Regions from separate parts of the Bradyrhizobium sp. LCT2 genome, predicted to be linked through region 2. Evidence: predicted binding sites of a transcription regulator. Region 2 holds the regulator's gene; the other holds the start of a gene.

Region 1 (7,289 bases), 140 kb from region 2:
AACTGGACGGTCGGCGTCGAGTACGATCACATCTTCATGGGCAATCGCACCATCGGCTTCGCCGGCTCCGGCAACTTCATTGTGGCTCCGGCCGGCGCTTTCACACGCTCGGAACGCATCGGTCAGGACGTCGATATCGGCCTGGTCCGCGTGAACTATCGCTGGGGTGGCCCGGTCATCGCGAAGTACTGATATCTCTTTGATATCACTTGAAGATTGAAGGCCGGCCCCGTGCCGGCCTTTTTTTGTGCGACATGCCGGCGGCTATAAGTCAGCAACCATTACGTTTTGTGACTGTTGTGGCTTTTGAGAGACACAACTTGCGGCTTTGCTGGTGTAAGCACGACGTCAGTTGGACCACAGCGTCCGATGCCCTTCCCGATCGTGGAAGGCACAACAGAAACTGGGACTGGGATTTAGGTTGAAAATGAAGAAGGTTTTGTTGGCTTCGGCCTGTTTGTTCGCTTTTGCGGCCCCCGCGTCGGCTGCTGATCTCGCGGCTCGCCCGTACACGAAGGCTCCGGTGGCTGTGGCCTCGGTCTACAACTGGACCGGCTTCTACCTCGGTATCGTCGGTGGCGGCGCCTGGCAGGCCGACTCCGATCCGAAGATGAAGGGCGGCTTCGTCGGCGGCACCGCCGGCTACAACTGGCAGACCGGCAACGTCGTGTTCGGCCTCGAAGCCGACGCCGCTTGGGCTGACGTCAGCGCCTCGGCGACCGTGCTTGGCATCACCGCGTCCTCCAAGACCGATGCACTCGGCACCGTCCGCGGCCGCATCGGCTACGCCGTCAACAACGTCCTGTTCTACGGCACGGGCGGTTACGCCTGGATCGACAACAAGATCAGCGGCACCGCGGGCGCCTTGACCATCTCCGACAGCAAGTTCCACTCGGGCTGGACCGTCGGTGCGGGCGTCGAGGCGTTCTTCGCTCCGCAGTGGTCGGTCAAGGGCGAGTACCTCTATCGCAGCCTCGGCAGCGAAAACTATTTCGGAAACATCGGCGTTCCCCAGGCGTCCGGCACGCTCAACTTCCACACCGTGCAGGTCGGCGTGAACTATCACTTCGGCGGCCCGATCGTCGCGAAGTACTGATCTTCGCCACCGACGCACATCGTCACGAAAGGCCGGCCTCGCGCCGGCCTTTTTGTTTTTCGCGCCCAAGTATCCAATCCAGCCGCTCGCTAGCGTTTTCGGAGAGGTGTGGCACATCGGTGAAACCTTTGGCTTTAATAATGTATAGCAATGGCATCAGTTGGGTCGTTGGGTCCGCTGCTTTTCGCCGACGAAGAGAAACGAAACTGGGGAATTTGAAAATGAAGAGGATTGTGCTGGCTTCGGCCAGTCTGCTCGTGCTCAGCGCGTTGGCTCCTGCCTCGGCGGCTGACCTGGCGGCCCGCCCTTACACCAAGGCGCCCGTGGCCGTGGCCTCGATCTACAACTGGAGCGGGTTCTACATCGGCGGCAACGCCGGTGGCGGCTCGAGCCATAATTGCTGGGATCTCACCGCCGTCGGAGTCGCCGCAATTCCGGTCACGGCTGAAGGCTGTCACAATGCGACCGGCGCTCTCGTCGGCGGCCAGATCGGCTATCGCTGGCAGTCCAGCAGCTGGGTGTTCGGCCTTGAAGCCCAGGGCGATTGGGCTGACCTGAAGGGCTCGAACGTCAGCGCTCCCGCCGCTCTCTTCCCGCTGGTGAACAATACCAAGATCGACGCCATCGGCCTCTTCACCGGCCAAGTCGGCTATGCCTGGAACAACGTGCTCTGGTACGTGAAGGGCGGCGCGGCCGTCACCCACAACAAGTTCAGCGGCACTCTGGCTGGCATTACGCTCGACACCGCGAACGAAACGCGCTGGGGCGGGACCGTCGGCACCGGCATCGAATTCGGCTTCGCTCCGAACTGGTCGGTCGCGGTCGAATACAACCACTTGTTCATGGGCAAGCACACCGACACTTTCACCTTCCTCGGCGTGGCCACCCGCAGCGACAGCATCAAGCAGGACGTCGACATGGGCACCGTCCGCCTCAACTACACCTTCGGCGGCCCCGTCGTCGCGAAGTACTGAGCTTCGCCTCCAACGCGATCGCGTTACGAAAGGCCGGCCTTGTGCCGGCCTTTTTGTTTTCGCGGACAGCCGAGCCGTCAGGGAATCGTGGGGCGAGAGGCCGTTCCGGTGCTCCGCTGCTGCCAGATGCCGCCAGCACGCCAACAATCCGTTGACGATTCGCAAGTCCCACTGGAAATCCGCCGCTGTTCTTCCTACGTTCGCTGACAACCCCATCGGCGCCGATCCCGGTTCCGGGCAAAGCGCGCCTTCACCATTGGCGCGGCCGCGCGTCTTTGGGATTCCCTGAGGACACCGGGATGGATGAAGTGATCAAGGCGAAGCGCCAACAACAGAACGCGGGCTCGAGCCTGCGCGCAATTACGATCCGTGGCGCGCGCGAGCATAACCTCAAGAACATCGACGTCGAGATTCCCCGCGACAAGCTCGTGGTGTTCACCGGCCTCTCCGGCTCCGGCAAATCCTCGCTCGCCTTCGACACCATCTATGCCGAGGGCCAGCGCCGCTACGTCGAATCGCTGTCGGCCTATGCGCGCCAGTTCCTGGAGATGATGCAGAAGCCTGACGTGGACCAGATCGACGGCCTGTCGCCGGCGATCTCGATCGAGCAGAAGACGACCTCGAAGAACCCGCGCTCCACCGTCGGTACCGTCACCGAGATCTACGACTACATGCGCCTGCTCTGGGCGCGCGTCGGCGTGCCCTATTCGCCCGCCACCGGCCTGCCGATCGAGAGCCAGACCGTCTCGCAGATGGTGGACCGCGTGCTGGCGCTGCCCGAGGGCACCCGCCTCTATCTGCTCGCGCCGGTCGTGCGCGGCCGCAAGGGCGAGTACCGCAAGGAGCTCGCCGAATGGCTCAAGAAGGGCTTTCAGCGCGTCAAGATCGACGGCACCTTCCATGAGCTCGCGGAAGCGCCGACGCTCGACAAGAAGTTTCCGCACGACATCGACGTCGTCGTCGACCGCATCGTGGTGCGCGCCGATATCGGCCAGCGTCTCGCCGAAAGCTTCGAGACCGCGCTGAAGCTCGCCGAGGGCCTTGCCGTTGTCGAATTCGCCGATGCGCCCGCAGCCGCGCCGGCCGAGGAAAAGAAGAAGACCGCGAAGATCCACGACAAGAGCGGACCCGAGCGCATCCTGTTCTCGGAGAAATTCGCCTGCCCCGTCTCCGGCTTCACGATTCCCGAGATCGAGCCGCGCCTGTTCTCGTTCAACAATCCCTATGGCGCCTGCCCCGCCTGCGGCGGCCTCGGCGTCGAGCAGCATGTCGACGAGGACCTCGTCATCCCCGACAAGGAGCTCGCCATCGGCAAGGGCGCGATCGCGCCCTGGGCGAAATCGTCATCACCCTATTACGTGCAGACGCTGACGGCGCTCGGCAAGCACTACAAGTTCACGCTGACCACCAAGTGGAAGGATCTGCCCAAGAAGACGAGAGACGCGATCCTCCATGGCTCCGGCGAGGACGAGATCAAGTTCTCCTACGAGGACGGGGTGCGCTCCTACGACACCAAGAAGCCGTTCGAGGGCGTCATCACCAACATCAACCGCCGCTACCGCGAGACCGAGAGCGAGTGGGCGCGCGAGGAGCTGGCGAAGTATTTCCACGACGTGCCCTGCGGCGCCTGCAACGGTTTTCGGCTCAAGCCCGAGGCGCTCTGCGTCAAGGTCGGCACCAAGCACATCGGCGAGATCTCCGAACTGTCGGTCAAGAAGGCCGGCGAGTGGTTCGAGACCGTGCCGGAGGCGCTGAACAAGCAGCAGAACGAGATCGCCGGCCGCATCCTCAAGGAGATCCGCGAGCGCCTCACCTTCCTGCTCGACGTCGGCCTCAACTACCTCACCCTCTCCCGCTCCTCCGGCACGCTGTCGGGCGGCGAGAGCCAGCGCATCCGCCTGGCCTCGCAGATCGGCTCGGGACTGACCGGCGTGCTCTACGTGCTGGACGAGCCCTCGATCGGCCTGCACCAGCGCGACAACGCGCGCCTGCTCGACACGCTCAAGCGCCTGCGCGACCTCGGCAACACCGTGGTCGTGGTCGAGCATGACGAGGACGCCATTCGTCTCGCCGACTACGTGCTCGACATCGGCCCGGGCGCCGGCATGCATGGCGGCCACATCGTCGCCGAAGGCACGCCCGCCGAGATCATGCGCAACCCGAAATCGCTCACCGGAAAATACCTGACCGGCGAGCTCGAGGTCGAGGTGCCGGAGCGGCGTCCGCCGAACCATCGCCGCACCATCAAGGTGGTCAACGCGCGCGGCAATAACCTCAAGAACGTCACCGCCGAGATTCCGCTCGGCCTGTTCACCTGCGTCACCGGTGTTTCCGGCGGCGGCAAGTCGACGCTGCTGATCGACACGCTCTACCGCGCCATCGCCCGCAAGCTGAACAATGCCAGCGAAGGCGCCGCCCCGCACGACCGCATCGAGGGCCTCGAGCACATCGACAAGATCATCGACATCGACCAGTCGCCGATCGGCCGTACCCCGCGCTCGAACCCCGCGACCTATACCGGCGCCTTCACGCCGATCCGCGAATGGTTCGCCGGCCTGCCCGAAGCCAAGGCGCGCGGCTACGAGCCCGGCCGGTTCTCCTTCAACGTCAAGGGCGGCCGCTGCGAGGCCTGCCAGGGCGACGGCGTCATCAAGATCGAGATGCACTTCCTGCCGGATGTCTACGTCACCTGCGACGTCTGCAAGGGCAAGCGCTACAACCGCGAAACGCTGGAGGTCCTGTTCAAGGGCAAGAGCATCGCCGATGTGCTCGACATGACCGTCGAGGAAGCCGCCGACTTCTTCAAGGCGGTCCCGCGCGTGCGCGAGACCTTCCAGACTCTGCACCGCGTCGGCCTCGACTACATCCACGTGGGTCAGCAGGCCACCACGCTGTCAGGCGGCGAAGCCCAGCGCGTCAAGCTCGCCAAGGAGCTGTCCAAGCGCGCTACCGGCCGCACGCTCTACATCCTGGACGAGCCCACCACCGGCCTGCACTTCCACGACGTCAAGAAGCTGCTGGAAGTGCTGCACGAGCTGGTCGCGCAGGGCAACACCGTCGTCGTCATCGAGCACAATCTCGAAGTCATCAAGACGGCCGACTGGGTCATCGACCTCGGCCCCGAAGGCGGCGACGGCGGCGGCGAGATCGTCGCCTGGGGCCCGCCGGAAGACATCGCGAAGGCGCCGCGGAGCTACACCGGCAAGTTCCTGGAGCCGGTGCTGAAGAAGGCAAGGAAGCCGAAGCGGCGGAGCACGAGCGAGGCGGCGGAGTAGCGCAGCCTCGCCGCTACTGTGGTTCGGTCCCGCTTGCCATGACTAACCACCGACGAACTCGATGACGGCCTCGCCCCGCGCGACGGCTTCGACAATTTGCGGCATGGCGCTCAGAAACTGTCGCACCAGCGCGCGATTGTCGATGTTGCCGCCATTCCGAACTCGACCACATGAGCCGCATCGTATCCAGCACGACGTAAGGCTTCCGCGAGTGCAGGGGGAAGCTGAGCGTCGATCAGGTAAAGCAAGCTATTTGGCCGCTATGATCGGGTGGTCAACCTGACGCGCGGCATAGGCGAGCACTGCGTCGATATCCGCCTCTTCCAGATACGGATAGTCCTCGAGAATGCTGTCGCGCGACTGTCCGGCGGATAGCAGTCCCAAGACGTCGGCGACCGTGATGCGCAGATCGCGAATACATGGGCGTCCATGCACAGGCTGCGGATCGACCGCAATCCTTGCCAGTAGGTCCGACATCTGTCACCTCTGAAGCCTAATCTAGCATCTCCGATGGCATCTGTCAGCGCGTCGCCAGCGGACCGGATGCGCAGGTCCGCCCGACACTTCCACTCCCCCATGCCCTACTCCCTCGCCATCTTCGATCTCGACGGCACGCTGGCCGACAGTTTTCCGTGGTTCCTGCGCACCATCAACGATGTCGCAGATCGCTTCAATTTTCGTCGCGTCGCGGATGAGGATGTCGAGGAGCTGCGGCATGCCTCAAGCCGTGAGATCCTCAGCCGGCTCGAAGTGCCGTTGTGGAAGCTGCCGGCGATCGCGCGGCATGCGCGGCGGCTGAAGGCCGAGGCAGCTAGCGAGATTTCACTGTTTGCCGGCGTCGAGACGATGCTGCGGACGCTGGCCGGGAACGGCGTGCAGCTCGCGCTGGTGACTTCCGACAGCGAAGCCAATGCCCGCGAGAAGCTCGGCGAGGCCGCGGCGCTGTTCGCGCATTTCGACTGCTCTGCGTCGATCTTCGGCAAGCCCGCGAAATTCCGCCGCGTCATCCGGCGCGCCGGCGTGGAGCTCGACCGTGTCATCGCGATCGGCGACGAAGTGCGCGACATCGAGGCGGCGCGCGCGGTCGGCATCGCCTGCGGCGCGGTCAGCTGGGGCTATGCGGCCCCAGCGGCGTTGCGGGCGCTTGCGCCGGATCACATGTTCGCGCAGATGGAGGACATTGCCGAAGTGGTGTGCCGGATTCCGCAGAGAGCCTGATCCGCAATCGCCACGCACGGCCCAGGGAGACGGCAATGACACTCACGGACGCAGTGCGCCTCAAGCTCCTGGAACCGCCGGTCGGCCGGTTACGTGTCGTGCTCGACACCGACACCTATAACGAGATCGACGACCAATTCGCGCTCGTGCAGATGCTGCTGTCACCGGAGCGCTTCGAGGTCGAGGCGATCTACGCCGCACCGTTCTTCAATGCGCGCGCGGACAGTCCCGGCCACGGCATGGAGCTGAGCTACCAAGAAATCCTCCGCCTGCTGGAGCGTCTGAGCGTCGCGTCGGAAGGCCTGGTTCATCGCGGCGTCACCGAGTATGTCGGCCCAGGCAAGACGGCGCGGACGGCACCCGCCGTGGACGACCTCATCGCCCGGGCACGCGCGGGCACGCAGGACAATCCGCTCTACGTCATCGCCATCGGCGCTATCAGCAACGTCGCCTCCGCCCTTCTGAAGGCACCCGATATCATCGACCGTATCGTCGTGGTCTGGCTCGGCGGCCATGCGCTGGAATGGCCCGACACCACCGAATTCAACCTCAAGCAGGATGTCGGCGGTGCGCAGGTGCTGCTCGACAGCGGCGTGCCGCTCGTGCTGGTGCCGTGCAAGGGCGTCACCTCGCGCCTCCACAGCACGGTGCCGGAGATCGAGCGCTACGTCGAACCGCATGGCAGCATCGGCGCATTCCTCGCGATGCGGTTCAAGGAGTATTCGT
Region 2 (7,289 bases):
AGCCCGGCACTCCCGATTACCGGCAGGGCCACCATCTGGCTCAGTCCGATTGCGCGGGCCTCCGCGGCTGCGGCCGAGCCGTCGTGCCCGAGATCGTCGTTGAGCGCGGGCATGCCGGTGGCCCAGGCTCCGCCGATGCTGCCGTCGCCCCTGGCGATGGATTTGTCCGCATAGAGCGCGGCAAGGTCTGTCTGCGCGCTGCAATCGCCGGCGCGAAAGACCAGTGCCGAACGGGCCTCGTTCGGCACCCAGATCTCGAAGCGTCGCGCAATCGGCGTCGCCTGTGCGGACAGGAAAGTCAGCACCCAGGTCTGGTCGGTGCCGGTCCGATAGGGCACGCCGACGCCGAGATTGATCCCGACCTCGGCGGCGTCTTCCCAGCGCAGAAAACTCCTGGCGTTGTGCAGGTCCTTGATGATCAGCGGCAGGCCCGCTTTCCAGGTGCGTCCGGGCAGACCGAAGCCACGGGGAAACCTGGTGTGGCGGGAGTTGAATTCGAACATGTCGGCGGTGCCATAGTAGCCGTCGACGAGCCCCATCTCGTGGGAGCTATCGGGATCGTTGTGCCAGAGCTCGATTGCGCCGACATGCGCCTCGTCGTCGCCGCAGAACAGCACCATGACGGCGTGCAAGAATTCGCCTGAAAACACCGGCACCGCCACGCCACAGGTGAGGCCGGCCGCGAGCGCCTGGTCGGTCCGCTTGAAATAGGAGTTGGCGAATTTGGTGAGGATCACGGGATGGCCGCTGGCCCAGGCCTTGCCGGGAAGGCCCTCGTCGTATCCGAAGCGCAAGTCCTCGCTCACGGCCTTGAACGCGGACAGCCCTTCGCCGTAGAGGCCGCCGCCGAATTCCAGCCGCATGCGCGTCCGGTCCGGCACCCAGAGTTCAACGACGCGAATGAAGGTTTTCATCGAACGTGTCCGCCGCCTCAAGCCTTTGACAGCATCGGCGATCTGGCCGCGGAACGGACGTTCAAAATTCAGGCAGGGCCGCGCAAACTTCGTGCGATGGGCAGGTGCGAGCCTGATCTCGGCGGATTGGATTCCGGAAGACGCAAATCATACCATCTCGCCGGCCACGGCCGGCGATGGCAATTTCAATCCCGGCCCCGACCTCTGCGCCGGGGGGAGGTACATCAGCCGATCGGCAGGCGTGTGATCGTCGGCCTGTCAGCGATGATCTCCGGCTTGTGTTCACGCTCGCCGGCCGGCTGGGTCACCGGCAATTGCAGCACGGTCGCGCGCTGGCCTTCGACGAGTTGCGTCACGAGTACGTATTTGCCGTCGGGGAATTCGATCGCGTCATGATGGCGATCGGGAATGTGCGGATCGATCTTGCCGAACTTGCCGACGCGGGAGTTGATGGTGCGCGTCCAGATCCAGCGATTGTCGTAGCGGACGTTGTCGGCGAAGGCGAGCTCCGTTCCCGGCAGCAGGCAGACCGCGACGGACATGTCGGCCTCGGAGGCGAAGCCGCGCGTCGAGGTGCCGCGGAAGGTGGTCGTGACGATCGTCTCGCCGACTTGTGCGGGACGCGTCGCGACGGCATGCAGGCTGTAGTCACACATCGGGTGCTCCTCATTCAGGGATAGCGACCCGCGCCTCCTTCGGAGGCACTGGCCTCTATCAGAGTGGAAGCATGTTAGCGTCTTCTTGGTTGTAGGCAAATCTGCGGCTTGGGTCCGCAGGCTGCCATCACAATATCTTTTTCAAATGCCTCAGGAACAAAAACCGCTTCCGTGCATTTGGCGTGCGTCTCCGTCAGCGACCAGCAGGTGCCGACCAGCCCGAATATTGCCAGGCGGGTTGCGACGGCTGCGCGACGGCGTTGCGGGCATTGCGCAATTGCTCGCTCGTCGTCTGCGTTGCCTTGCGGGCATGGTGCGACTGCGCGGCGAAGGCTTGCGATGCCGACGCGGATGCTGCGATCAGCGCCACCGTGACGGTGCTCAAAACGATCTTGCGCATTGATTGCCTCCTCGATCTCCAGGGCCACGAAGCGATGAGGGCTTTCTGCGGCGTCGCGAGGATGTAGCGCTAGAGAGGGGCCGGATAATCTGAGCAAAACCAGAAAGACTATCCAGCCGGAGCGGACAATCGTCCGCTCCAATCGTCAACGACGCGGGTCGCCAACCGGCGGGCCGCGCTTAGGTGATTGCTTGAGCATGATCTCCGCGCAAGCGCGTCCTGCGCTTGCCGCGAGGGAAAACCGCTGCGCACTTTGCGCTAACGCGGCCCTCCAGTCCGGATCACGCTCAGTACTTCCGGTACAGGCCGATCAGCTTGCCCTGAATCTTCACCCGGTTGGGCGGCAGGATGCGGACCTCATAGGCCGCATTGGCGGGCTCGAGCGCGATCGAAGCGCCGCGGCGGCGGAAGCGCTTCAGCGTCGCTTCCTCGTCGTCGATCAGCGCCACCACGATGTCGCCGGTGTCGGCGCTCTCATTGCGCTGGATCAGCGCCATGTCGCCGTCGAGGATGCCGGCTTCGACCATCGAGTCGCCGCGCACTTCGAGCGCGTAGTGCTCGCCCGAGCCGAGCATGTCGGGCGGTACGCTGATGGTGTGGCTGCGGGTCTGCAACGCTTCGATCGGCGTGCCGGCCGCGATGCGGCCCATCACCGGCACCGCGACGGGGCGTTCGCCCTCGTCCGCGCTGGAGCTCGCTCGCACCTTGCCGAGATTGCCCTCGATGACGCTCGGCGTGAAGCCACGGCGGTTGCCAGCGGCGGCCTGCAGCTCGGGCAGCTTGATCACCTCGATCGCGCGGGCCCGGTTGGGCAGGCGCCGGATGAAGCCGCGCTCCTCCAGTGCGGTGATCAGGCGATGGATGCCCGACTTCGAGCGCAGGTCGAGCGCGTCCTTCATCTCGTCGAAGGAGGGCGGCACACCGCTTTCCTTCAAACGCTCGCTGATGAATCGCAGAAGCTCGTATTGTTTGCGCGTTAACATCTCGACCAAATCCCCCGGTTGATGTCGTTCGATTCCGAGACGGTGAATTCAGCGGCGAGCCGCCAGATGCTCGAAACAAATCATGAACGGACACTATATGTTCGATATGTGTTCCGCAACTGCTTAATTTACCGTGAACGCGACAAAGTTCGCGGAACGCGCAGGACCAGTGCGTTCAGGCGGGCAGTCGCAGCACCTCGCAAGGCGCGCCTGCCTCGGCCTTCGGCGCGAACGGCGCGCGCACGAGAAGTGCCTGCGCCGCAGCGAGATTCGCAAGCAGCGAGGAATCCTGATGATTGACGGGAAGGGCGACAAGCATGCCGTCGTCGCGCCGCTCCAGGCGCGCACGAAGATAGTCCTCGCGCCGGTCATTGGCGCCGACATCGCGGCCGAGCACGGCGCGCTCGCGACGATGGTGAATCACGGCGCGGCCCGACAGGGCGCGAATCAACGGCACCATGAACAGGAAGCCGCACACATAGGACGACACGGGATTGCCGGGCAGGCCGATCACCCCCATCGCCCCTAGCCGGCCGTGCATCATCGGCTTGCCCGGCCGCATCGCGATCTTCCAGAACGCCATCGCAATGCCTTCGGCCTTCAGCGCCTGCTGGACCAGATCGTGGTCGCCGACCGAGGCGCCGCCGATCGTGATCAGGATGTCGGCGCCGCTCTCTCGGGCACGGCGGATGCCGGCTGTGGTGGCCTCCAGCGTATCGGCGGCAACGCCGAGGTCGATGGTATCTGCGCCCTCCTGGCGGGCGAGGGCGTGCAGGGCATAGCCGTTGGAATAGACGATCTGGCCGGGGCCCGGCGTGGTGCCCGGCATCACCAGCTCGTCGCCGGTGGCGAGGATCGCGACCTTCGGACGGCGGCGGATGGGCAGGTCTGGATGGTTCATCCCGGCGGCGAGCGCGAGGTCGCGCTCGGTGAGCCGGGTTCCCTTGCGAAGGAGCACGTCGCCCTCGCGGAAGTCGACGCCGGCGGGCCGGATGTGCCGACCGGCGATAGCGGCTTCCTTGATCGTGATGCGCTTGCCCTCGGCGACCGTATCCTCCTGGATCACGACCGCGTCCGCGCCGGCGGGAACGACGCCGCCGGTGAAGATTCGCACCGCTTCGCCGGCGCCGACCGCTCCCGCGAACGGCCGGCCCGCCGCGACCTCGCCGATCATGGTGAGCTGCGCGTCGACCCTGGCCGCATCGGCTGCGCGCACGGCGTAGCCGTCCATGGCCGACATCGCCTCGGGCGGCTGGGTACGCCGCGCCGCGACGTCGCGCGCGAGCACGCGGTGGTAGGCCTCGTCGAGGGGAATCATCTCTTCAGGCAGCGGCTCCGCGCCGGCCAGCACCGCGGCGAGCGCGTCAGAAACCGGCATCAAGGCCACGGCGAAACTCCTGCTCGGAAAGTCTGGACGAATGGGCGGCAAGAGTTCTAGCCGAGCGCGGGCGATGAAGCAAAATGGGACCGGATCAGGATTTATCCTGCTTGATCCGTCCAGTCATGAGGGACCGTCAGCTTTGCCGCGGCATGATCTGTCTGACGAGAAAGACGGGAACGAGCGTGGCCATGGCAAGGACGACATGACGGGAGCCACGGCCAGCATCGGTCAACGACCGGTCTGGCGGTCCGGACGGAGGTCCGGCGCCACGTCGGGAGCCACGTCAGGGGGCTTGGGGCCTTGATCCTTGTCGGGCAGCGGATCGGCCTGGGATTTCAGGTCGGCGGCCTTGCTGATCAGCTTGGCGGAGAGGTCAGAATCCGAAGTCGTTTTGGCGAATTCGAGCAGAAGAGAGGCTTGTTTGGTGAGGTAGGTTTTGCCCAACACGATGATACGTCCGTCTGTAGAAGTCCCAACGGACTCAAGAGTCCGGAAGCGGGCATTCCGTTCCCGGAACTCTGTATAAAAATGTACAAAGCGATTTGGTTCCTCATCCCGGCTAGATCGGTTCCGGGAGCTCCCCGGTTTCACCCGCCAGCCGATGCGTCTCGATCAGATTCCCAGCGCCTCGAGCGCGTCGCCGACATCGCGGGGCGAGGTCACATGCACCGCGGTCAATCCGCGCGCCCGCGCTCCCTCGACGTTTTCGGCGAGGTCATCGAAGAACACGATGCGCCTGGCGGGCACACCGATGGCCGCCACGACATGGTCGAACGCCGCCGCGTCCGGCTTGCGCAGGCCGATGCTGGACGACAGGTACAGCTCGCGGAAATGGCCGAGCAGGTCGGCGTATTCCTTCGAGAAATGGTCGACATGCGGCTGGTTGGTGTTGGAGAAGGCGTAGAGCGGCATCTGCTTCGCCGCACGCGGCAACAGCTCCGCGACATCGGGCATTTCACCCGCGAAGATCGCGTTCCAGCCCTCGAGAAATTGCGCATCCGAGATGCCGATCCCGAGCGAGGCGCGTAGCGAGGCGAAATACTCCTCGTCGCTGATCTTGCCGACCTCGTGCAGCCGATACGCCTCGCTGTCGCGCACATAGCGGGCAATGATCGCCTCCGGCTTGCAGCCGGCGTGTCCCGCCCAGCAAGCGATCGCCTTGGAGAAATCGATGTCGAGCACGACGCGCCCGAGGTCGAACAGAAGCGCATCCGCGCTGCCGGGAGAGAGCGAGGTCATTGCGTCCTTTCGGATCAGTACCGGTAAGGTTCGTGGTCGAACAGCGGGAACGCGCTGAACACGCTCGGCGCGTTCGTCGCGGTGGCTTGGTGCAGGCAGGACTTGTTGACCTCGGCGAACGAGGTGGCGCCCAACAGGCCGAGGCAGCGCAGCACCTCGTCCTCCAGAAGCTCCAGCATCCGCGTCACGCCGGCTTCGCCGGCCGCCGCCAGCGCCCAGCATTGCAACCGGCCGATGCCGACGAGGTCGGCGCCCGCCGCGATCGCCTTGACGATGTCGGTGCCGCGGCCAAAGCCGCCATCGACCATGATCTTGGCGCGGCCCTTCACGGCCTCGACGATCTCAGGCAGCACATGCATGGCGCCGCGGCCGTGATCGAGCTGGCGGCCGCCATGGTTGGAGACGTAGATCCATTCGACGCCGTGATCGAGCGCGATCAGGGCGTCCTCGGCGGTGGCGATACCTTTCAGGATCAGCGGAATCTTGAACTTGTCCTTGATCATCTTCACGGTCCGCCATTCCAGGCCTTTCTGGAAATCGCCGCCGGTGGCGCGCAGGCGGCTCTCGCGAACGTAGCGCTTGGCGATGTCGCGTTCGCGACGGCTGTAATGGGCGGTGTCGACGGTCAGGCAGAAGGCGGCGTAGGCGTGCTTTTCGGCCCGGCTGACGACATCGGCGACGAAGGCGTCGTCGCCGCGCACGTAGAGCTGGTAGAGACGCAGCGCGTCGGGGGCGGCTGCGGCGGTCTTCTCCAGGCCAGGCTCGGACACTGAGCTCAGCATGTGCGCCGCCCCAAAGGTGCCGGCGGCGCGCGCGACGCTCGCGGCACCATCCGGATCGAAGATCTCGAGCGCGCCGACAGGGGCGAGCACCACCGGCAGGCGCATCCTGCGGCCGAACTGCTCGACGGAGCCATCGACCTTGCGCACGTCGCGCAGCACGCGCGGGCGAAAAGCGAGCTCGTCCAGCGCCATCCGGTTGCGGCGCATCGTGGTCTCGGTCTCGGCGGCGCCGACGATATAGTCCCAGGCATTCTGGTTGAGGTTGGCGCGTGCTTTGCGGATGAATTCGTGCAGATTCTGGAACGGCTCGCTGCTGGCGCCGAGTTCGACGTTCCTTTCCGGCTGGATGCGGGGTTTTTCGTTCATTATTATCCTCCCGAGAATTTGAAGCCTTGTTTCATCGCCTAACCCGTCCGGCTCTCCAAAACCATCCTAAAATCGCATAGCTGCGAGGCGCGGGCGATCGACCGATTCCTGCTTTGCATGAAACGGTTTCGGAACGTTGCCAAAAGTTTAGGTCCGGGCGAAGGGATTTTTACGGTGTACCCGCCGGCCTGGCATCCCGGCCTTGAAGAAACCAGAATGGTATTGTGAGAAGCGGGCTGGATCGCCATTTGCATGGCGCCTCCCAAGCCCAAGAGAACCGCCAAGCAAAAAGGCCAGCCTATCCATGCGGAAAACCCTGCTGTTCCCCCTGGGCGCGCTCACCGGAGCGTGTTTGACCCTTCTGGTAGCCAGTCCGCACGGCGGAGTATGGGCGGCACGGGCGGCGGCTGGCGCGGATGATGCCTATTCACAGCTCAACTTGTTCGGCGAAGTCTTCGAGCGCGTGAAGGCGAGCTATGTCGAGAAGCCCGACAACGCCAAGCTGATCGAAGGCGCGATCACCGGCATGGTGACCTCGCTCGATCCGCATTCGCGCTACATGAACGAC

Evidence for each region. The regulator LexA, encoded in region 2, represses DNA repair genes until DNA is damaged. The targets are predictions, from matches to a motif close to TGTTCNNNNTGTGTTCNG.
Region 1: a site for LexA is predicted at 2,257-2,274, ahead of uvrA (excinuclease ABC subunit UvrA). Genes of this name have one in related genera too.

The regions. Positions count from the first base shown of each region.
Region 1 is NZ_CP034432.1:5,028,762-5,036,050, reverse strand. Features, by position in the region: gene EI171_RS24270 (outer membrane protein) at 1-192, shown strand, start outside; gene EI171_RS24265 (outer membrane protein) at 428-1,096, shown strand; gene EI171_RS24260 (outer membrane protein) at 1,318-2,070, shown strand; gene uvrA (excinuclease ABC subunit UvrA) at 2,370-5,345, shown strand; gene EI171_RS46785 (DUF5615 family PIN-like protein) at 5,456-5,593, opposite strand; gene EI171_RS24245 (DUF433 domain-containing protein) at 5,595-5,822, opposite strand; gene EI171_RS24240 (HAD-IA family hydrolase) at 5,922-6,563, shown strand; gene EI171_RS24235 (nucleoside hydrolase) at 6,599-7,289, shown strand, end outside.
Region 2 is NZ_CP034432.1:4,888,178-4,895,466, forward strand. Features, by position in the region: gene EI171_RS23600 (GAF domain-containing protein) at 1-914, opposite strand, end outside; gene EI171_RS23605 (hypothetical protein) at 1,139-1,570, opposite strand; gene EI171_RS23610 (hypothetical protein) at 1,764-1,970, opposite strand; gene lexA (transcriptional repressor LexA) at 2,258-2,953, opposite strand; gene glp (gephyrin-like molybdotransferase Glp) at 3,129-4,340, opposite strand; gene EI171_RS23625 (hypothetical protein) at 4,563-4,781, opposite strand; gene EI171_RS23630 (HAD family phosphatase) at 4,947-5,573, opposite strand; gene EI171_RS23635 (alpha-hydroxy acid oxidase) at 5,588-6,721, opposite strand; gene EI171_RS23640 (S41 family peptidase) at 7,026-7,289, shown strand, end outside.